DNA from 3 places in the Photorhabdus machadonis genome. Region 1 is predicted to be linked to each of the others. Evidence: predicted binding sites of a transcription regulator. Region 1 holds the regulator's gene; each other region holds the start of a gene.
The links. Region 1 encodes LexA, which represses DNA repair genes until DNA is damaged. Its sites were predicted from a motif close to TNCTGTATGTACATACAGNA; they were not measured.
Positions count from the first base shown of each region.

Region 2: the regulator LexA is predicted to act here: its motif matches at 5,516-5,535, upstream of ACUN2T_RS15475 (DinI-like family protein).
Region 3: the regulator LexA is predicted to act here: its motif matches at 2,098-2,117, upstream of ACUN2T_RS11685 (metal-dependent hydrolase).

Region 1 is NZ_CP199761.1:543,162-551,037, forward strand. Features, by position in the region: gene ubiC (chorismate lyase) at 1-320, shown strand, start outside; gene ubiA (4-hydroxybenzoate octaprenyltransferase) at 357-1,211, shown strand; gene plsB (glycerol-3-phosphate 1-O-acyltransferase PlsB) at 1,261-3,717, opposite strand; gene ACUN2T_RS02645 (diacylglycerol kinase) at 3,847-4,218, shown strand; gene lexA (transcriptional repressor LexA) at 4,338-4,943, shown strand; gene zur (zinc uptake transcriptional repressor Zur) at 5,080-5,589, opposite strand; gene ACUN2T_RS02660 (DUF1266 domain-containing protein) at 5,809-6,951, shown strand; gene ACUN2T_RS02665 (lactate oxidase) at 7,120-7,876, opposite strand, start outside.
Region 2 is NZ_CP199761.1:3,270,267-3,278,142, forward strand. Features, by position in the region: tRNA gene ACUN2T_RS15435 (tRNA-Asn) at 627-702, shown strand; tRNA gene ACUN2T_RS15440 (tRNA-Asn) at 942-1,017, shown strand; tRNA gene ACUN2T_RS15445 (tRNA-Asn) at 1,266-1,341, shown strand; gene pyrC (dihydroorotase) at 1,559-2,611, shown strand; gene bssS (biofilm formation regulator BssS) at 2,815-3,069, shown strand; gene ACUN2T_RS15460 (LuxR C-terminal-related transcriptional regulator) at 3,273-3,875, shown strand; gene trhO (oxygen-dependent tRNA uridine(34) hydroxylase TrhO) at 3,939-4,997, opposite strand; gene ACUN2T_RS15470 (hypothetical protein) at 5,029-5,166, opposite strand; gene ACUN2T_RS15475 (DinI-like family protein) at 5,258-5,494, opposite strand; gene ACUN2T_RS15480 (hypothetical protein) at 5,636-5,812, shown strand; gene ACUN2T_RS15485 (Kdo(2)-lipid IV(A) acyltransferase) at 5,828-6,769, shown strand; gene ACUN2T_RS15490 (peptide MFS transporter) at 7,360-7,876, shown strand, end outside.
Region 3 is NZ_CP199761.1:2,453,287-2,461,162, forward strand. Features, by position in the region: gene ACUN2T_RS11680 (L-cystine transporter) at 1-1,324, opposite strand, end outside; gene ACUN2T_RS11685 (metal-dependent hydrolase) at 1,532-2,080, opposite strand; gene catA (type A chloramphenicol O-acetyltransferase) at 3,130-3,768, shown strand; gene ACUN2T_RS11695 (hypothetical protein) at 3,997-4,290, opposite strand; gene ACUN2T_RS11700 (hypothetical protein) at 4,407-4,799, opposite strand; gene ACUN2T_RS11705 (YniB family protein) at 5,065-5,607, shown strand; gene ACUN2T_RS11710 (fructosamine kinase family protein) at 5,662-6,519, opposite strand; gene ACUN2T_RS11715 (metal ABC transporter permease) at 6,639-7,526, opposite strand; gene ACUN2T_RS11720 (metal ABC transporter permease) at 7,523-7,876, opposite strand, start outside.

The DNA.
Region 1 (7,876 bases):
CCGATGAAAGTGAGCATTTGCTAACTTGTCAGAGGTACTGGCTGCGAGAAGTCGTATTATATGGTGATAATATCCCCTGGTTATTGGGAAGAACGTTAATTCCTGAAGCAACATTAACCGGCCCTGATGAAAGTCTGGTTGATTTAGGAACAGTCCCGCTTGGGCGATATCTTTTTAGTAGCAATAAATTAACACGGGATTATATTCATGTAGGGCAACAGGGGAAACGCTGGGCAAGGCGATCATTGCTGAGATTATCAAGCAAGCCATTATTATTAACGGAAGTCTTCTTGCCTGAATCACCTGTATACAAAAAATAAAATTTAAACAAGGGGGAAACAGAAGTGGCGGGAAGTATGGCGCAAAGTAAATGGCAGGCCTATTGCCGTTTAGTGCGTATTGACAGACCCATAGGTTCGTTATTGTTGTTATGGCCGACATTTTGGGCTTTATGGATTGCCGGGAAAGGTATTCCGGATATGCACATATTGTGGGTCTTTACTGCCGGTGTGTTTCTGATGCGTGCAGCAGGGTGTGTGATTAATGATTTTGCTGACAGAAAATTTGATGGTTATGTCGAACGCACAAAAGCACGTCCCCTGCCCAGTGGTGCTATCAGTGAGAAAGAGAGTAAGATCCTGTTTGTTGTACTGGCGCTGATTTCTTTCGGGTTGGTTCTGGCGCTGAATAAGATGGCTATCTGGTTGTCAGTCGCTGGGTTAGCTTTGGCTTGGTTTTATCCCTTTGTTAAACGGTTCAGTCATCTTCCTCAGTTTGTATTGGGCGCGGCTTATGGCTGGTCTATCCCAATGGGATTCGCTGCGGTTAGTGAGTCCTTACCACTAGAATGCTGGCTATTGTTTCTGGTTAATATCTTGTGGTCGGTTATTTATGATACACAGTATGCCATGGTCGATCGTAACGATGATCTGAAAATTGGTGTTAAGTCTACTGCTATTCTGTTTGGTCGTTTCGATAAGCTGATTATTGGGTTACTGCAACTTGCTATGTTGCTGGTTTTACTGCTGGTGGGTTATATGATGAATCTGGGTGGCATCTATTATTGGTCATTGTTGCTTGCCGGTGCCTTATTTATTTATCAGCAGAAACTGATTGCAGGTCGGGAAAGAGAGCTTTGCTTCCAAGCATTCCTCAATAATAACTATGTTGGTGTGGTATTATTTTTGGGTATCTTCTTCAGTTACGTTTGATATATGGGGTGATAATGGGGAAAACCCATTATCACCCGGATGTTAAAAATTATGCTTCTTGAGTTGTCTCTTCTGCATCGTTGTGTTCAGCTGGCAAACTGACACTCTCGATAGTCAGACGGATTTCAGGTGACATCAGTTCACTCAATACCTGATACAGCTCCTGAGTATTTGCTGTAATCACATCACCACGATCACTGATATATCCTTCTTCACGCAGTGTATTTACCGATGTGGTGAATACCGCCTTATCGAAGAATTCAGGTGCGTTAATGCCATGTAATACCGACAGACGTTGTGCCAACATACGGCTCTCTTTTTCCAGCGCACCCCGGCTGATTTCCGGGTTGGCATTCAGTAAAGAGAGGGTGATGGCATAACGTTGCAGGGTTTCGCGGACACCGGCTGCCAGCAATTGCAATGGGCGAATACGTGCTGGATTCAATACCAGCATACCTTGTTCTTTGTTACAGATAAGGCTCTGGCGAGTAAGCTCATTAACCAGGATATTAACCACTTCTCGCAGATCTGCTTTGTTGTAACGTATAAACAGTTCTGCTTTGAGCAGAGGATAAATGATTTCTACCTGGCTGAGTAACGCTTCACGGCTGATACGGCGATGATCAATAACGATGCAGGCAATCAATGATGGCAGTACCAATAAATGCTGGATATTGTTGCGGTAGTAGGTCATCAGAACCGCACGCTCACGCGGCAGGATAATGATGTCGCCCATACTGTCTTTGTCTACCTCGAACTTATCCATTTGCAGAGCGTGCTCTAACAACTCTTCTGCGGTTTTCTTTGGCACAGTAACATCGGTTGTATAAGGCGCGTTGTGCATGAGTTGTATATAACAATCCAGTTGCTCAAGCAGTTGCTCGCGAGTAAGCGCTCGCTGACGTGATGACAGTAGGGCGGTTGAACACAGGTTGATTGCGTTAGCAGCTGCGGCATTGTTGATGTTCACCATAATTTTCCCGGCCAGCTTACTGACTGTTGGGTTAACCCATTCAGGACGGTGAAACTCTATTGGATCAATAGAATCACGCCAGTCAGGAACATGGTGATTAAGATATTGGATCAACGGGATAGGTTCACCAAAGTTTACATAGCCTTGCCCCAGATTACGAAGCTTACGCAAACCGCGTATCATCTGGAAAAAGCTCTCTTTCTCTTTGGTTGCTCCCCGCAGCTCTTTGGCATAGGTGGCAACTTCCATCACATGTTCGTAACCGATATAAATTGGCACGATAGTGATTGGGCGTGATTCACCTCTCAACATTGCTTGTAACGTCATGGTCAGTGTACCCGTTTTGGGATCGAGCAAACGACCTGTCCGGGAACGACCACCTTCCATAAAGTATTCAACAGAATAGCCGCGTGCAAATAACTCACCCAGATATTCACGGAATATCGTGGCATAGAGTTTATTACCTTTAAAAGTGCGGCGGATAAAAAATGCACCAAGGCGGCGGAATATCGGCCCTGCTGGCCAGAAATTCAGGTTGATGCCTGCGGCGATATGGGGCGGTACCAAACCCTGATGATAAATCACATAGGAGAGCAGCAGATAATCCATATGACTACGGTGGCAGGGCGCATAAACCAGTTCGTGACCATCCTGTGCCAGACGACGAATGCGTTCAGCATTGTGGACATTGATCCCCTGATACAGACGGTTCCAGGTCCAACCAAGTACACGATCTGACAGCCGTACTGTTTCATAAGAGAAATTCGCTGCAATCTCTTCCATCATGTTAACGGCATTCTGCTGCGCTTTCTCATGGGCGATTTTCTTGCTGCGGGCCTCATCAATAACGGCCTTTTCTATTGCTTTTGAAGCCAGTAGCTTGTTAAACAGCTCCTGACGAACAGGCAGACGCGGACCCACTGCCGCCAGGCGTTGGCGTGAATAGTGCATTCGTGCCACGCGAGCCAGCTTGTGAGCAATTGTCTTGTCTGTGCCATGCTCCGTTGCCATATAACGCAGAGATACTGTGTTTGAAAAACGCACAAAACTGTCCCGGCCCAGCCAGAGAATGGCGAAGAATTTCTGGATACCATTAAGTAGCCGTAGATGTGGGGTGCTGTGTCCTTCACGTCCGGGTGAGCGACCAAACATGACAGAAACTGGCAGCATTTGAATATCCAAGTTTGGATTATTACGGTGCAGATCCAGATACGCATGGAAAATTTTTACGGATTCCTGCTTTGGTGCGCAATAGCGGAATACGCGTGGGCCATTATCGATAAATACATAGCCCGGAAGCTCAGTATCACCTATCTCCAGTGAGTTTAAAGGGTCTGGCAGATCCTGCTCAAGACATTGCTGACGTAATGTCAGTAAGTCTGCTTTGGAGTGATACGGCAATACGTACAGAATAGGGCGTGTCGTATCGAGCCGTAATTCGGTAATGGGATCTGTAGGAATAAGTTTGCTCTTTACCAGTATTTTTAGTGGTAAATTCAATAATTTATAATATATTTTACGCCAACCTGACATAAATAAACTTGAAGCCTCTTGTTAGCAATACGTCGCAAGCATACCAGAAACAGGTGTTGAGATCTGTTATGTTAAGACGATATAAAAGTTAAAAGTGGCAAATAACCTTACATTTGGTATGAATAATTTATGGCAAATCAATCCAAGGGACTGACCCGTATCATCAAAGCAACCGGATATTCGATGAAAGGTCTCAGGGCTGCGTGGCAAAATGAAGCGGCTTTCCGGCAGGAAATAATTGTGGCGATATTAGCGGTGATTGTTGCATTTTATCTGAATATCAGCGCAATTGAACGCATTTTACTGATTGGTTCAGTAATGTTGGTGGTGATTGTAGAGATTCTGAACAGTGCTATTGAAGCTGTTGTTGATCGTATTGGCAGTGAATTCCATGAGTTGTCCGGCCGGGCGAAAGATATGGGATCGGCGGCGGTCTTTCTGACGATGCTGCTGTCGTTAATTGTCTGGAGTACCGTTCTCTGGCGCTATTTTGTGACCTGATTTAGTTTAATAATGCGTCATTATACTATAATGGGCTGATTTTCTACCCTGGCAGGTTCCCAATCGTTATTTACCTGTATATACTCACAGTTTGACTGTATAAACACACAGGGGGCGGAATGAAAGCACTTACCGTAAGGCAGCAGCAGGTTTATGACCTGGTGCGTGACCACATTTCGCAAACGGGTATGCCGCCAACGCGTGCTGAAATTGCAGCACGTCTTGGTTTTCGTTCGCCTAATGCGGCTGAAGAGCATTTAAAAGCATTGGCTCGCAAAGGGGTGATAGAGATTGTTGCCGGGGCATCCAGGGGTATCCGTTTGCTGCTAGAAGACTCTGGTTTGCCGTTGATTGGCCGTGTAGCCGCAGGTGAACCACTGTTGGCGCAGGAGCACATTGAAAGTCATTATCGGATAGATCCCGCACTGTTTAAGCCCAGTGCGGATTTCCTGTTGAGAGTCAGCGGTATGTCCATGAAAGATATTGGGATTATGGATGGTGATCTGTTGGCTGTGCATAAAACACAGGATGTCCGTAATGGGCAGGTTATTGTTGCTCGTATTGAAGATGAAGTGACTGTAAAACGTTTTAAACAGACTGGAAATAAAGTTGAATTGTCGGCAGAAAACCCTGAGTTTAAGCCAATTGTGGTGGATTTGCGTGAACGAAGCCTGACAATTGAAGGATTAGCCGTTGGGGTGATTCGTAACAGTGATAAGTTTTGATAGTAAAATATCGAATCGTTGTTTTTTGGTGATTGTCAAAGAGTTGCAATATTCTGGCAGAATCATGTTATTGGGTTTATCAGTATGATTATCTTGAACGTGATTCTGCGGTTGCCTGTTGCTATTTACAGGTTCTCTACTTCTTTTTTACCTCAATACTGTGGTCGTGCTGGCATTCATCCCGTTCAGTACAGGATTCAATCTCTGCACAAGAAGAACATAAACCATGCGCTTCAATGACGGTATGGCGTAAGCTGAATCCGGCGGTTTTTGCTAACTGTTGAATAGCGGATTCAACGGTTCCACCATCTCGTTCTGTAACAGAACCGCAGCGGTCGCAAATAAACATTGCTGAGGTGTGGCTTGGTTGTTCAATATGGTGGCACAGCACATAACTGTTGGTAGACTCTATTTTATGAATAAATCCCTGTTCTAGCAGAAATTCCAGTGCCCGGTATATTGTTGGTGGTTTAGCCTGTGGTTCTGCTTCCCGCAATAAATCCAGTAAATCATAAGCACTGATTGCGCCGGGTTGTTCTGAAATCAGACGCAAAACTTCAAGCCGCTGTGGCGTAAAGCGAACTCCCCGTGTCAGGCAAATAGCTTCGGCTTGTTCCAGTAACTTTTTTTGGTTAATCAGTTTCATTGCGCCCCTTACAGCCAGCATGATAACAATATTGGGATGTTATCATGTTTCTGCGATAGAAAATATTCTCCAGAAAAGTTCATTGTGCTTGTCCCCTGATGGAGTTAATTTGGTTAAATTGATACTTAGCAGCAAAAATAATGTTTTCCTGATGTTTGTGATAATACAGATAAGAATTATCATATATGGTAGGTAATTTGTGAAAAGGAATCATTTGTGATGAAAGAACTTTTACAAAATCAGCCTCATTATAGGCAGTTCCCTGCTAAAGGCTATCAGGTAATAAAGAATATTATCTGTGAAAAAAGAAATTTACCTTTTCTGAGTTCATTATATGCGGTGATTAATATTTTATTTGTAATTGCAGTCTGTATGGGGATTATATTATCTGTGGCAATTGTATTATTTATAATAGGTAATGTATCTGTCCCTGATACAGACTATTCACTTTTGGCACAAGTAGTCAGTGTAGCATTATTTGTAATAATGTTACTCTCAGTTATTATTTATCGTATTGCTAAACGTCCTGAATGGGAACAACGGCATTATTACCAACAAGCAGGTTTATCTTTTTTACCGGAAGAAAAGCGTCAGGTATTGCGGTTAAATATTGTGAGTGACTATTGGCTGGGCTTTTGGAGTGAAACTCTGGAGCATTACCCTTTGCAGTCACGGGTTGCTCATGATAACTATCGTTACTGCCTGCTCCCATTATCACCTACTCAGGAACATCAATCTCAACTATACAGTGACTGGGGAATTATTGATGAAGAAGGTTATATGAAAATGTTAACTGGTTTGTGGAGTGGGGCGCATTCAAAATATTTTGCTGTTGATGCTGCTCTTAGTGATGGCAAAATGTTTAAAGTTCTTGCCAAATTAGTTGAAGTAACACCTGACTCTATTCGTAAATGTTCTCAAATTGTAAATGGGCGTCCACCTGCATTGGTGTGGGGATTTGATTTGTGGCTTGCAATTGTTTTAAGCCGTAATTGTTTTTGTGCTGGTTATATCAGTGAAGAAATGGCATGGAAAAATATGCTGAAAACTGCTAATTATATTTATGAAATCTTTGGCAGCTTTGATGAGTTTCATACCAACTTCCGGTTGGGTAATGCCTATTGGAGTAATGATTTTGATAAGACGAAAGAGCGGCTGGATCAGTTTAATTATTATAAATTATATTGTGACTGGCCAATTGCCAGCCTGCCGTGGCCTGAGCCAAAAGGTGTTATGATGGAACGGCAAATGATGACAGGTTTTTCTGCATTAATAGACGATGTTTTACGCAGCAGAATGGAAGAACAACAACGTGATGAAATTGATATTGCCGAGCCATCAGCGTCTCGTATACTTCATTAATATTTATATGAAATATTTCCCCTTGAAGAATACTTCAGGGGAAAAGTGAGAATTCTATTTTACCGGTTAAATTATAAAAACCACCGTGGTTAATAGAATTAACCCCGTTTCCTTAAATCACCTATTTCAAATGAAACGGGGCTGATATTTACGTCATCAGTTAATGAGTTAAATTAAACTGATAAACTTTCTCTCAATATCTTTAATAGCTGCGCATCCCGCCAGCTTCATGCTAAGTTTCAGCTCATCTTTAAGCAGGTTTAAAACGGAAGTTACGCCTGGTGCCCCGCCTAATGCCAGTCCATATAAAATGGGTCTGCCGATAGCGACAGCTTTGGCACCTAATGCAAGAGCTTTAAACACATGAATACCGCGACGGATACCACCATCTAAATAGATCGGAATATGATGCCCAATGGCTTCAACAATGCCTGGTAATGACTTGATTGCTGCCGGGACAGTATCTAATTGCCGGCCACCGTGGTTAGAAACTTGAATAGCTGCCGCTCCGTGGTTAACACATTCTTTAGCATTTTCGGCGGATTGAATACCTTTTACGATGATAGGAAGACCTGATTCTTTGGCGAGAAATTCCAGATCCTTAAAATCAAGATCCCGCTTAAATAGCGCTGTAATCTCTGATAATGGTGCACCGGCGGTAGCGCCAGGAATATTAGGAAATGGAAGTGAACGTGGGTAGGTAAATTTATTGCGTCTATCGGTTTCCCTATTACCACTCCACTCTAAATCAACCGTAAATACGATAGCGGTCGCACCCATAGCTTTAGCCCGGCGTATTAGTTCACGGTTCATACCCATATCTTTGGTAAAATAGATTTGGAACCATTTGGGGCCGTTACTCACTTTTGCTATCTCTTCGAAAGATGAATTAGACAGAGTTTGTGCAGTAAACAAGGCACCGGCA
Region 2 (7,876 bases), 2.6 Mb from region 1:
AGTAGTGCAAGTCTGATGCTTGATAGGCAGCACTAACTTATCGCTCTGCTATGCATAGCGCACAACCCTTGCTACACAAAGCGTTGTACGAAGTGGAGCACTATTTTGGAAAGTTATTTAGCGCGTTAGCGAAAAATAAAACTTAATTATCAACAGCGAGCTATTTATAGCTGCTTAAGTCTCGATTAACACCCTGTTTGAAAAATTCGACGCCAGATAACTAATTACTTTTTCAATTAAGAATTATAGACAAGTAAACTTACTAATAAATATCAAAAGACAATAAGTGATCTGTTAAAATAAATAAAATAGGAAAATTATTATTAAATATAAAAATCCTATAAATAACATTAAAATAAAGTTACTGAATATATATTTACTGATCTGTTTAATACTCATGATTAATTATTTTATAAATAAAAAAAAGATAATATTTACACTATCCAATTATCATAGATGGATATTAGTTAATTCTTGTATTTCCTGAACTGGAAAGTTTAATTGACTAAAAAATAGCAAAAAACATCATTTTGAACACCAGTTAATCAATCAAACTCAATTCTTACTTTTCCCCTTTGACAAGCCCCAAATACCCAGCTATTATTCGCCTCGTTCTCAAGAACGATTCCTCCATAGTTCAGTCGGTAGAACGGCGGACTGTTAATCCGTATGTCACTGGTTCGAGTCCAGTTGGAGGAGCCAAATTAGGAAAGCCCGCTTAGTGCGGGCTTTTTGCTTTTCTGATGCCACTAATTACTGATGACGTAACATAATAACCCTGATAAATCCGCTTCTATAACATACAGTTCCAGCAAACAAGCTTTCGTTCAGCATAAAAACAGCCAAAAAGTTCAGATTGCCAGCAAACAAACCCTATTTGTTGTTTTCTGCTTTGACAAAGCAAAAGTGTGCCGCTAATATGCACCCCGTTGTGAAGCAATTCCTCCATAGTTCAGTCGGTAGAACGGCGGACTGTTAATCCGTATGTCACTGGTTCAAGTCCAGTTGGAGGAGCCAAATTAAGAAAAACCCGCTTAACGCGGGTTTTTTGCTTTTCTGATTTCACTAGTTACCCTGGCATCGTTACACAAACACAATCATTCTTTCCAATCCACTCTCATAGCATATAATCCCATCAAATAACCATTATTTAGCATAAAAACAAATCAACAAGCTCATTTTCAAAGCAAACAAACACTATTTGTTGTTTTCTACTTTGACAAAGCAAAAATGTGCCGCTAATATGCGCCCCGTTGTGAAGGAGTTCCTCCATAGTTCAGTCGGTAGAACGGCGGACTGTTAATCCGTATGTCACTGGTTCGAGTCCAGTTGGAGGAGCCAACTTCATTTCTTGTTTTACCCTCATATTTTATTTTTTCCTTGTTGATAAGAAAATCCACCTCTGATTACCCTAAGCTTGTTGATTTAGCTAAATTTTTTACTAAAGATTACATTCATTAATAGCTATTTAACTGTTTTAGCTTTATTATCCATTCCCGGCTTGAATATGCTGAACTCAGCATATTTCCTTCCTATCATATATATTGGAGCCGGTTTCATGACCACTAAATCATATACAATAAAAATCCGCCGCCCTGATGACTGGCACATTCATTTCCGTGATGGTGAAATGCTAAAAACCGTCGTTCCCTACACCAGTCACTATTTCGGGCGGGCTATCGTCATGCCTAATCTGCTTCCGCCGATTACAAAAGTGGCGAGTGCCAAAGCCTATCGAGACAGAATACTAGCAGCCGTCCCCGAAGGAGATAATTTCCAGCCTCTTATGACTTGTTATCTCACTGATTCGACTGATAGTTCTCAGGTAGAAATTGGTTATAAAGAAGGCATTTTTACCGCTTGTAAGCTCTACCCTGCCAATGCCACAACCAATTCAAGTCACGGTGTCTCTGATATAAAGAATATTTATCCATTATTAGGAATGATGGAAAAACTGGGAATGCCTCTGCTCGTACACGGCGAAGTTACTGCTTCTCATATTGATATTTTTGATCGAGAAGCCCGTTTTATTGAACAGGTGATGGAACCATTGCGTAATCAGTTCCCAGCACTGAACGTTGTATTTGAACATATAACAACCAAAGAAGCCGCACAATATGTACTGGAAGGCGGCAATAATCTGGGAGCAACATTGACTCCACAGCATCTCATGTTCAACCGTAACCATATGCTGGTTGGTGGAATACGCCCACACTTGTACTGTCTGCCTATTCTGAAACGCAATATTCATCAGGATGCTTTGCGAGCCGCCGTCGCCAGTGGCTGTGATCGCTTTTTCTTAGGTACAGACTCTGCGCCACACGCACTACACAAAAAAGAGTCACCCTGTGGTTGTGCTGGCGTATTTAACGCACCATCTGCGTTATCGGCTTACGCAACAGTGTTTGAAGAGATGAATGCATTACAACATTTTGAAGCTTTCTGTTCACTTAATGGCCCTAAATTTTATGGACTGCCCGTCAACGAAGGTTTTGTCGAATTGACTCGCAAATCTTCCACGGTCATTGAGCACATTGATTGCAACAATGAAAAACTTATTCCATTTCTGGCTGGCGAAGATGCCCGCTGGGAAGTAAAAATAGCGGACTGATATACACATGGGGATAGTCATCGTCCCCATTAATTTACATGGCCTATCAATCCACCAGCAAATGGGTCAATAATTCCTAACAAAAAACCTTCTTACTTTCATTAAAAAGCATATACTGATAATGACTCATTCAAGAATGAGGTAGTTTGCTCTTAGTCAATGATATTAATAAATAATGCAGTGATCTGATTAGGAGGTGTTTTATGGGCAGTAAAGATGAAGTTATTCAAACGCATCCTGTTGTAGGTTGGGATATCAGTACCGTTGATACGTATGATGCTGTGATGCTACGCCTTCACTATTTGTCCTCCCAAGATCAAACACCAGAACATGTCATGGTAGATCGAACCTTATGGTTGACAACTGACATTGCAAAACAGTTGATATACATCCTCCAGGCAGGAATTGAAAAGATCGAATCCTCAGAATACAGCGATCTGAACCATACTAAGCATTAATAATCTCAAGCCCGGACACCCAAATAACTGGGTGTCCGGCCTGGAGGCACATTGATTCACCCCAACGATTTTGTCTACAATACCATATCATTAGATAATAATTTCGGATTAAGCTGACTTAACTATCGCAATTGCCGAGTTGACTCTCGATAGATAAGGCGTTTATTGTGAGTTCGGCCAAACAGGAACAGGGGCGTACAATAATGAAAATCTTAGTCGTTGAAGAGTGCTATTACACCCGTTCAGGTATCAGTGAGTTTTTAAAGAAAAACAACAATGTTGAAAATATTGAAATTGTTGATTTACCTTCAATTAACGAAGCTATAGATATTGTAGCTCGTTTTTCTCCTGATATTGTTTTAGCTAATTTAACTCATTATTATCATCATTCGAGTTATTGCTCTAATTTACAGAAATTCATTACTCTTATAGATAACGCACGTATCTATATATACCTTAATAGCGCCTACCCTTACTGTGAAAATTATATTGCACTGAAAAATAATGCTTTTATTTTGGCAAAAAAAAGCCTTCCCTATTTGCTTAATAAATTGAGTAAAATAACATTACAAGAAATTCAGAAACATCGAGTATCAATTGATGAACATTGTTCCATTTTTAGTCCACAAGAGCATAAAGTCATCGATTACTGGATGCAAGAAACTCCAAATTACCGGATATCCCAAAAACTAAACATCAGTGACAGTACAGTATATTCTCATAAAAGGCATATTACTGAAAAAATAAAAGTACATAATAGAATTGAACTCTGTTTTATTTACAATGTATTTAAATATCTCTACTGAAAAAGCTATTATCTTAAAATCAATAAACTGGCACAACTATCTCTGTGCCAGCCATTGACAATACTATTTAGTCAACTGTAATGAGGTAATATTCAATCCATCCTGTAAACGATGCCGGGATTTATTAAATACTTTTGCTCCATTTTCTCGACCAGCCCGACGAACACGCTGTTCCGTTTCTGGTAGCCTGACTTCTTCCCCACATGCTTCACTGCAACAACCTTCAAATTTAGCGGCACATTCCGGGCACTGAATAAACAACAGGTGGCAACCATCATTCTTACAATTAGTATGGCTATCACAAGACGCTCCACATTGATGGCAATGAGCAATGACATCATCTGAAATACGTTCTCCCATCCGCTCATCAAATACAAAGTTTTTACCCATAAAACGCACTGGTAATCCCTGCGCCCTGGCTTTACGGGCATATTCGATAACACCGCCTTCTACGTGATATACGTTTTTAAAACCATTGTGCAACATATAAGCACTGGCCTTTTCACACCGAATACCACCGGTGCAATACATCACAATGGTTTTATCCTTATTATCCTGCAACATTTCCACTGCCATTGGCAATTGTTCGCGGAAGGTATCAGAAGGAATTTCAATGGCATTTTCAAAATGCCCGACTTCATATTCATAGTGATTACGCATATCGACAAATAGCGCCTCAGGATCATCCAACATCTGGTTGACCTGCTCTGCTTTAAGATATTCACCGGTTTTTGATGAATCAAAAGTTTCATCTTCAATACCGTCAGCCACGACGCGGTCACGCACTTTCATACGCAAAACCCAGAAAGATTTTCCATCATCATCAAGTGCGATATTCAACCTCAGATTATCCAACGCAGGATCAACGCCATACAATAACGCTTTGAATGCTTCCAGATGATGAGTTGGTAAACTTATCTGTGCGTTGATCCCCTCTTTGGCAATATAAACCCGACCAAATACTGAAAGCTCAGTAAACTGTTGATACAGGCTGTTACGGAAAGCCAGAGGATCTAATATATTAAAATATTTATAAAAAGAGATGGTAGTACGAGGCTGGCTCTCCGCCAGCATACGTTCTTTCAACTCTTTATTAGAAATGCGGTTATGTAACACTGGCATGGTGTACTTTCCTGAATTTCAAGTCATAAGATTAAATGTAATAAGTGATGGCCTCCGCCATCAAGCGGGTATGATAACGAAAATGATTTTCAACGAGTAGTAATTTGTAACGCGGTAACAGGAAATCAATAATAAAATGGGAGGTCTTCCCCTCCCATTGATTGATCATGAAATCCTTCACATCACAGACTATAGGATAAGCACCTCAGATTGCTGGCAACCGGCAGGTTTAACTGACTGTCATTTGGCTTAACCCTCATTCAGGGCTGGAACCAATCATCAGCACTTTCCCATGTCTCTTGCAGAATTTCTTCAACGACTTTCCTGTCATCGGGAGTACCACCACGGACGGATAGCCCATCATTACCCGCTAACTTCACATTGGTTTTAATATCAGGCCAACGGCGTTTAAGACGGTTATCCAGTTCTACAGCAAGAGCAAGGACAGCACCTTTTGGCAACTTCTTAGATTTATCGATTGTCACTTCTACATGCATAGTTTTTCCCTCCACAAACAACACTGTTTATACAAACAGTAATATTATCCACACGCATTGTAAATAGCTTCTGGAAAACTATTTTAATAATTATTTATCAACAAGTTATTAGGCATCATTCTTTACGGATAGCAAAACTGGATGGCAGACGAGCACGCTACTATACTGGCGAAAGAAAGCAGCAAGCAGTTTAGTAAAGCCGGCCAGAACATGACTCACCATCGATATCCTAAACATTTCATGTCTGAAAACTTCGATATCCCGTCAAAAAGTGTCACAATAGGCGAATTGTTTTGTCCATCTTATTTGGAACCATAAATAACCTGAGAATCCATGATACACTCACCTTCTTTTCAACGCTCATTGCTTCATCCCCGTCATTGGCTTACCTGGTTTGGTATCAGTCTGCTTTATTTGCTGGTCCTGCTCCCCTACCCCATGATTTATTGGATAGGCACCCGTCTGGGCAGATTCTCCATGCGCTTTCTGAAAAAACGCACCAGAATTGCCGAAAGAAATCTTGAGCTATGTTTTCCGGATATGTCTCAAGAGAAACGCAGTGAGCTGCTAATAAAAAACTTCGAATCCGTCGGAATGGGGATATTTGAAACAGGTATAGCCTGGTTTTGGCCGGACTGGCGGGTAGAACGCTGGTTTAACGTTATCGGGCGGGAAAATATCCAGAAAATCCAGGCTCGCGAACAAGGAATTATTGTTATCGGTATTCATTTCCTGACACTGGAACTGGGTGCCCGAATTCTCGGTTTACTCAATCCGGGAATTGGTGTTTATCGCCCAAATGATAATCCGGTTATGGATTGGTTACAAACATGGGGACGACTGCGCTCCAACAAATATATGCTGGATAGGAAAGATGTCAAAGGCATGATCCGCTGCCTGAAAAATGGTGAAATCGTCTGGTACGCGCCCGATCATGATTACGGCCCACGAAATAGCGTATTCGCGCCACTATTTGCGGTAGAACATGCCGCAACAACCACAGGTACCTCTATACTTGCGCGTCTCGCTGATCCGGCAATGATCCCATTTACCCCCCGCCGTCTGCCTGACGGAAAAGGTTATGAGTTAATTATTCAACCTGCGGTAGATGGGTTCCCTAAAGATGATGAAGTGAAAGCAGCAGCTTTTATGAACAAAGTCGTGGAACAGGAGATCTTACAGGCTCCTGATCAATATATGTGGCTACATCGTCGCTTTAAAACCCGGCCTAACGGTCAGCCTTCTCTGTACGGGCAGGCTGACAAAGTCCATTAAATATCATTATGGCTGTTTCGTAGATGCAGAAACAGCCATAATGAGTTTCACATACAGCCTAATAATCCATTATTTTATTCCAATATTGATGTTGTACCTTTTAATCTGATTTATTAGCTATGTTTATATAAAAAATATAAACTAAAGTAGCTAAATAAACACATAGCTAATAATCAAATGACTGTACTTTTTTACCTTTCATTATCACTCTCAATATCTGGCCTCTGAAAAGATTATGTATGTATTATCCCTATTACTTAATTTATTACTCTAAAATCTTTTCATTTACAAAAACATGAAAAATATAAATAAGTCAATAGGCCTCATCATCACTTCAATCAACCCGTGGTGAAAAATGAGATTTCTGTCGAACTTTGCTATGAAAAATGGAATGTAAAGTAAGAGATATCCTGTTTATTAATAAAATTAGCCGAAAAGTATGTTAAAAACATATTAATAAGACAGGACGTCATTTAATAAAAAAACGTGGCTTTGTTGTTTGCTCTAAACCAAAGCTGAGAGAGCTTTTTAAAGGCTTGATTTGTTGCACACATGACACTCCTGGCGTGCAGTATTATAGGAAAACTTAGATGCAATCCTCCATTAACAACACAAAAAACCGAACCTTCTTCGGACATCCTTATCCATTAAGTTCCCTGTTTTTCACAGAAATGTGGGAACGTTTCTCTTACTACGGCATTCGCCCACTACTGATCTTATTTATGGCCGCATCCATCTATGATGGTGGCATGGGTATTCCCCGTGAACAGGCCTCTGCTATCGTCGGTATTTTTGCCGGGTGTGTCTATTTGACAGCCCTGCCCGGCGGCTGGCTGGCGGATAACTGGTTGGGCCAACGTCAAGCTGTCTGGTATGGTTCGATCATTATTGCATTAGGGCATCTGTCTATCGCCCTCTCCGCGTTTTTAAGTCATTATTTGTTCTTTATTGGTTTGTTATTGATCGTATTAGGTACAGGACTGTTTAAAACCTGTGTCACCGTCATGGTCGGAACTCTGTATAAAAAAGAGGATCCACGTCGTGATGGTGGTTTTTCCCTATTTTACATGGGGATTAACATCGGTTCCTTTATTGCTCCTCTGACGA
Region 3 (7,876 bases), 1.9 Mb from region 1:
GGCTGGTAATTGTACCGGCGGTCATTGAGCCACTCACATTTAGCGCGGTACGGCCCATATCAATAAGAGGCTCAACAGAAATCAATAGGGCAATTAGCGTTACAGGTAATCCCATTGCGGGTAAAACAATCAGTGCGGCAAATGTGGCACCGCCACCTACACCAGCAACGCCTGCGGAGCTGATAGTCACAATACCAACCAGTGTTGCAATCCATACAGGATCAAATGGGTTTATGCCTACTGTCGGCGCAACCATGACTGCCAGCATGGCAGGATAAATCCCGGCGCAGCCATTTTGACCAATTGTTGAGCCGAAAGATGCTGAGAAACTGGCGATAGATTCCGGTACACCGATACGGCGTGTCTGGGTTTCAACATTTAGTGGGATACTGGCTGCACTTGAACGGCTAGTGAATGCAAAGGTCAATACCGGCCAGATTTTTTTGAAAAATTTAAGTGGATTGACACCGGTGAGAGAGAGCAGAAACCCGTGAACAACAAGCACCAGCGCTAGTGCAATGTAGGATGCGATAACAAAGCTGCCCAGTTTCGCAATTTCGTGGATATTGGAGTTGGCCACAACTTTGGTCATCAGAGCCATAACACCGTATGGTGTCAGGCGCATAACCAGGCGGACCAGTTTCATTGCCCATGTTTGCATAATATCGATAGCAGCTAATACACGTTCACCACGTTCGCGGTCATCTTTTAATATTTGCAGTGCGGCAATCCCCAGAAAGGTTGCAAAAATAACAACACTGATAACAGACGTTGGATTGGCACCGGCTAAATCAGCAAATGGGTTTTTAGGAATAAAAGATAAAATTAACTGTGGCACAGACAAATCAGAGATTTTGCCTATGTAGTTGTTTTCGATAGCCGACAGGCGTGCTGTTTCTTGAGTTCCTTGCACCAGACCTTCAGCAGTCAGACCGAATAGGTTAGTAATAATGATACCGATCAGCGCTGCGATCATGGTAGTGAACAGTAGGCTGCCGATGGTCAGAAAACTGATTTTACCCAGAGAAGATGCTTTATGCAATCTGGCAACTGCGCTTAGAATAGAGGCAAATACCAGCGGCATAATTACCATTTGCAGAAGCTGTACGTAGCCATTACCTACAATGTTGAACCATGAGATTGATTCTTTCAGTGTGGTATTATCAGCTCCATAAGTCAGTTGTAGCGCCAGACCAAAAATAACGCCAATGGCAAGGCCGAAAAGAACCTTTTTCGACAGACTCCATTGGTGTGAGCTGGCTTTCGACAATAGCAAAAGCAGTGCTGCGAAAACGAGCACATTTAGAATTAGTGGTAAATTCATCCCCAAACTCCAGATTTTAATTATTAAGGGAGTTAAGCTGTATTAATCGAGTTAAGTTATAAACCTATACCCTACAGCAAGTAATTGAGAATATGGTATCAGCTAAGGTTATCGGTCCTTATAATTAAATAGAATTTGATATAATCATCATGGCAATTAAGATTGATTTTTATGCGACTATAACACTGAAAATATTTTCAAAGGTTATTAACAGCACAGTTTTTTGATGTAATCTATATAAATAAATATAGAGTATTCAATATGTTCTGGCAGAAAAATGGCAATGACAACCAGCAAGGCAGAAATAAATCTTTCTGCTTTCTTATTTCCTTGTTTGCCAAGTACAGGCAGGCAGAAACGTATCTTTATTGGCCATAACAGTGGTACACCAGCGGGAGTTAGCATATCTGCTACCAGATGACTTAGATAGCCAACAATCATGGCATGGAAGAAATCGGTTGGTACAGGCCACTCTTCTGGTATTTTGAGCCAAAGTAAAGCAATACCTAATGTAAGAGCAAGTAAACTGTGAGTGAATCCTCTGTGACCACATAGTTTGGCAATTGGAATTGAGATAAATCTGAATAATCTCCCTAGGGTTGAATTTGGGTGATCTATATCTGGTAACAATGCAGTAAGCAGCACGCCTGGTAGCATATGCAACCAGTCACCATTGGCTATTTCTGGTGTTATTTCAAGTTTGTGCGCCATAATAATACTGGCAACTGAAAATAAAAGATGCCCTTCTGCGGTCATAAATTCCTCTGACTGATAACTGTCTATCCATACAGTTGGCGAAGTATAGTGGGTTTTATGCGGGTAAGATAGGGGGTGAAAAGCAAAAATATCTTATTTATTAATATATAACGTTAATATTTAATTAGATTTTCATTTGACAGAATAAGGAATAAACGCTATGGCGGTTATGTGAGCAATTAGAAACTGCCATTTAAACAAATAATGGTGGGGCTGTCCTAATACTACAAACCGTACTTCCTTTTTTCAACCGAAGGGACATTCATAGAAAAGTTTAATTCATACGGTTTCTCAGGGTCGTGAGTATCAAGGAAAATGCAACTTCTTGGTATCTACGGCTGTAATACTAGAACATCGTAAGCAGAAGCTGACACTAAGTCAGATTTTCGGTTATATCGCTAAAGTGTGGGCGAGTAAATATTCAACAGAGAAACCAAAAATAGGGACGTGATGGTGAAATACATCTATTCAATCATTTTGGGCGCAACTACCGCGTCCCTTTTATTTATTGGCAATACGCAAGATATCGAAGGTTTTGTGAGTCTCAGTTATTTTTCGGGTTGGTTGTTTGGTGTAATTAAGTTTTTAACTTATCTGTTTGGTAGGGATTCATTCGTTAAAGAGTACAAGTACGTTCTGACAGCATTCCGATACAGCATTTGTCATTTTTGTTGTATATCAAGGCTGGTTTGTTCTGGGGGCTATTTATGCAATAGGGGAAATGGCAGAAGCTGAATGTCAGAGCAAGCGAGAAACGCTATTAAAAGAATAAAATACCATTTTATAAAATTCTATAAAAGGTACTCATGAAGTGTCATTTATAGAATTTTGTATAAGTTTTTATGGTGTTTATTCTCTTATTATCTGATTTATAGAAATAATGCTGTGTTGGTAGTGATTTGTTTTTAGCTAATATATAATTTTTCTTCACCAGAAACTGAGTCTTTAATCCAATTTCATACCGGAGTGATTATGATCTCAATACAAACAGAAAAAGCAGCCCTTCTAATTTAATCAATTTATTAAATTTTACATTAGAAGGGGGAAACATGAGTTACTCAAAGATTGATATAGATCGCTGGGATAGGAAAGAGCATTTCTTACATTACTGTAATGTCGCGCAATGCGGATTTAGCCTAACAACAAAAATTGATATTACTCATTTGTTGTTTTCGTTGGTAGGAAAACAATATAAATTCTACCCAACCATGATTTATTTAATATCAACAGTTGTGAACTCTTACTCTGAGTTCAGAATGGCTATAAAAGATGAAGAATTAATTGTATGGGATAGTGTAAATCCTGCATATACAATCTTTCACAAGGAAACAGAAGCATTCTCAGTGATTTGGACTAAGTTCAATTCTGATCTGTCAGGGTTTATGAAAAACTATTCTGCTGATTATGAAACCTATAAATATGATCTTTGCTTTTTTTCTAAACCAGAACTACCTGAAAACCACTTTCATATATCGTCAGTGCCGTGGGTGAGTTTTGATGGATTTAACTTGAACGTTACGAATTTTACGGATTATTTTCCACCTATATTTACAATGGGAAAATATTACAAAAAGGGAAATCAAACTCAGTTGCCTTTAACAATTCAGGTACATCATGCTACTTGCGACGGTTTCCATGTGGGGCGTGTTATTAATAAATTACAAGAGCTATGTAACGATTTTATTTAGTTAAAGCCAACCTCAACCTGAATTATTTATGGCCTTAATATAAAATTGTATCAGAAATACGCTAATAGCCATCAGTTAACACAGATGGCTATTAGTGTCCATAATACTTCGGCAATACGAATGGTGATCTTTTTGTTATTGGATAAATATAAGTACTACATGTTGGTTACCTTCGGTGGTTTTGTTTTATATCGGCTAAAAAGTGATCTAGCGTTATCAGTATAGTGATCACTTGGCTGGACCAGGAAATGAATCTACATATTTAATAGTAAAGTCCGGGAATGAGTTTACGAACTGAATTTTGTAATCAGGTGATGAATCAACCATTCTCCATTTACCCGGAGAATTAGCGGAACCATTCACAACTTTGACTTTCAGGTCTGGTGATGAGTTAACAATCTTAACTTTATAGTCCGCACCAAAATTAACGACTTTGATGTTCCCATAAATTTCAGAAACATTGGGTTTAGCGTAAACACTAAATGGAAGTAACGCGACTAATAGAACTGCTAATTTTTTCATGTGAACTCCTGTTTTTGACAAATTCATTATAGGAGATTTAAATAAAGGAAATCCAATGGCGGGATTAAAAAAGCTATCGAGTAAATTGACTCAAATAAAGAAGCAAGTCCCGTTTGCTACTGTTCAGGCTGGTGTTGGTGTAAGGTGAACAAGTCAATTACGCCCATTTCGATTAAAGCGATGAAGAATTTCATAATCCAGGTCTTTACGTATGGCAAGAGCCAATGTCGTTGTTTACCGGCTTTATGCCAGCGATTGAGTAATTCAAGTGAATAGTAGTCTTTGTCAAATAACGTCAATGAATTATCAGGTGTCTTTTCCATTAGCTCTTCAGTTAATGTCATTTTGTTAGTTTTATATCCGACAAAAACACCATTGATGAGTTGGTGACTGGTCAGTTCCATGTGACAAACCATTCTGGTTTTAGGGAAGGCATTTTCATTGTGCTGATTGTTTTGTGTGCCAAAAACTTCATGATTTTCAGGTGTGTTTTGGTGATAAATTTTCATTTAATTTATTGTTTTTATTATTTATTTTAAATGTTGATTTATTTTGTCAAATGCCGTTTCATTTGGTAAATGAAAAGACATAAGTATCTCTCACTGGTCAGACAGTTAGCGAAAGCCGATTGTAGTAATCATCGGTAGATGAAATCTTTTTCTTGTGGGGAACAGGGTAAGAAATGCTTAGTTAATTAAATATAAAGTTAAATTTAATGGTTGATGGGCTATGATTAGCCAAAAATAAAATCTATTTACTGCTATGAGGGGTATCATGACTTACCAAAAAGCCGGATGCATCGCTATTATTAAGCGAATTTTAGGTTGGGTGATTTTTATTCCGGCATTCTTATCGACCATCGTTTCTGTGATCAATCTTGCCTGGCTGCATGGTATTAAAGGTGATGGCATCAATGCTGTTTTAGATGATTTCCTGAAAATGATGGCTGAAATGGTGCGCTTTAATACGCCATTTTTGGATTTCTTCTGGAAAAATTCGCCAACTCCCGTTCGTTTGGCTGGTTTCACTGGGGAAAATATGAGTTTTCTGATTATTTATTTTCTTATTTTTGTTGGTCTTGCTATGAATGCATCAGGCCAGCGTATGTATAGACAAGTGAAATTTGTACGTGAAAATATTGAAGATCAGTTGATTCTTGAAAGAGTCAAAGATAATGGTGGCCTGACAAGAGAACAGATTGAATTAAGAATCAAACTTCCGCACCATACATTGTTTAGTCAAATTTATATTTTATATGTTTCACCGGTAATTATCGGTGCAATTTTTTATTTTCTACTGGGAATTTTAGGCTGGTAAATCTTCTGGTGGTGATGGCTGCGGAATGAAGTGTTTCCGCAGCCAATTGTTTCTTCATTGCATAATGTCATCAATAATGTCTTGCGCCGCAATAAAATTATCACTACCAAACAGATTACAACGGTTAAGCAAATAATAGAGCTGATATATAGGTTGTCGATCAATGAAATTGGCAGGCAGTGACCACACACTCTGATAACCATCAAAAATTTGCATCGGTAAATCAGGGTACAACGGTAGCATAGCAAAATCACACTCACGATCTCCCCAATAACAAGCAGGATCGAAAGCAACGGCGTGATCATCCAGAGAAGCGCAATTAGCTGGCCAGAGATCGCCATGTAAGAGAGAGGGCTGTGGTTGGTGATGTTGAAGCTTGTTACTTACGACCCGAACAATATTATCAATATCACCAAATATCATGCCTTTTTCTGCTGCAATCTGTAATTGCCAACCAATTCGTTTCTCTGCATAAAACTGATGCCAACGTCGTTGCCAACCATTTGGTTGTGGTGTTGTTGCCAGCATATTGTCAAAATCAAAGCCGAATTGGGGTTGCTCACTCCACTGATGAAGTTTTGCCAATTGTTGACCGAAACAATAAGCATTGTGTGGGTTAAAAGATTTTAAAGGCAGAAATTCAAGTAACAGAAAACTGTAGTCTCGATCACAGCCAACACCATAAACAGCTGGGACACGAATAGTTTGACTGCGTGCCAGTAGTTCAAGTTGTTCAGATTCTGCTTTGAAGACAGGGAGCATTTCTTTCAGATTTGATTTGACAAAAACTTGCCGTTCGCCATGAATGATTTGCCAGGCTTGATGAATATCGCCTCCAGTTAACGCAGTTTTATCGTGAATCTCGGCAGCACCGAAATATTCATTTAGCAAACGATTTACTGCCTGCCACATGGTTCACCTCTCTAAATCGTCAATCACTTTAATGAACAATTATAGTCAGAGAAAATATATGAGTCGGTAAAAAAGATGATTAGCGGGGTTATATCTTAAAACAGATATAACCCTTTTTGTTATTGATTAGGTTCGTCGGAGACTTGGAGAGTAGTTTGATGGGTTTTACGTTTGAGTTTCGTTCTTGTCTGCTTTATCTGGTTGTAACTCAGTGCCAGTGTAAAGAAAATAGCTTGGACAATAACAATGCATGGTCCTGTTGCACCATCAATATGGAAACTAATCAGTGTACCAAGAACACAGGAAATGACCGACGCAACAGTAGCGACAATTAACATTCGGTCAAAACTGCGGCATAACATAAAAGCGATAATCCCCGGCGATATTAACATTGCGATAACCAGAATCATTCCCACGGCTTGCAGGGAGGCGACAATAGTCATTGCCAGCAAACAAAGCAAACCGTAATGCAAAAACTTAACAGGTAATCCTACTACGCGCGCTTGGTTTTGATCAAAGCAATAGAGCATGAAATCTTTACGTTTTAGCAGTATCACAGCCATGGTAATACAGGAAATCCATAATGTTTGATTTAATTCATCTTTAGTGATCCCCAGCATATTACCAAACAGAATATGAGTGAGATGTTGGTCGGTATCCATTCGGGCAAAAAGAACTAAACCAAAAGCAAACATGCCGGAAAAGACGATTCCCATCACAGTATCTTCTTTTATCCGGCTGTGTTCTTTCAGATATCCTGTTGCAAAAGCACAAAAAATACCAGAAAGAAACGCGCCAATAGCCAGAGGAATCCCGGCAGCGAAAGCCAGTACAATCCCCGGTAATACGGCATGAGAGATAGCATCTCCCATTAACGACCACCCTTTAAGTACCAGGTAACAAGAGAGCATCGCACATACTGCGCCTGTCACAATGGCTGCGAACATTGCCCGTTGCATAAATGGAAACATAAACGGTTCAGTGATCAATTGAATCAACTGATTCATAGCGGTGTCTCCTTAGCCAATGCCACGGATTCTTTTCTGGCACGTATACGGGATGCGACTAATCCGTGTTTTGGTGCAAAGAAGAATGCCAATAGGAAAATAACAGTTTGTAGCGTGACAATAACACCGCCGGTGGCACCATTAAGGAAGAAACTTAAATAAGCACCAAACGCACTGGTCAGGGAACCAATAGCCACTGCAATTATCAGTAAGTGTTTAAAACGGTCAGTCAGTAAATAGGCGGTTGCGCCTGGCGTCACTACCATTGCAATGACCAGAATAGCACCGACAGTTTGTAAGGCAGCAACGGTACAGGCACTCAGTAAAGTAAAAAAAATGATTTTCATCCG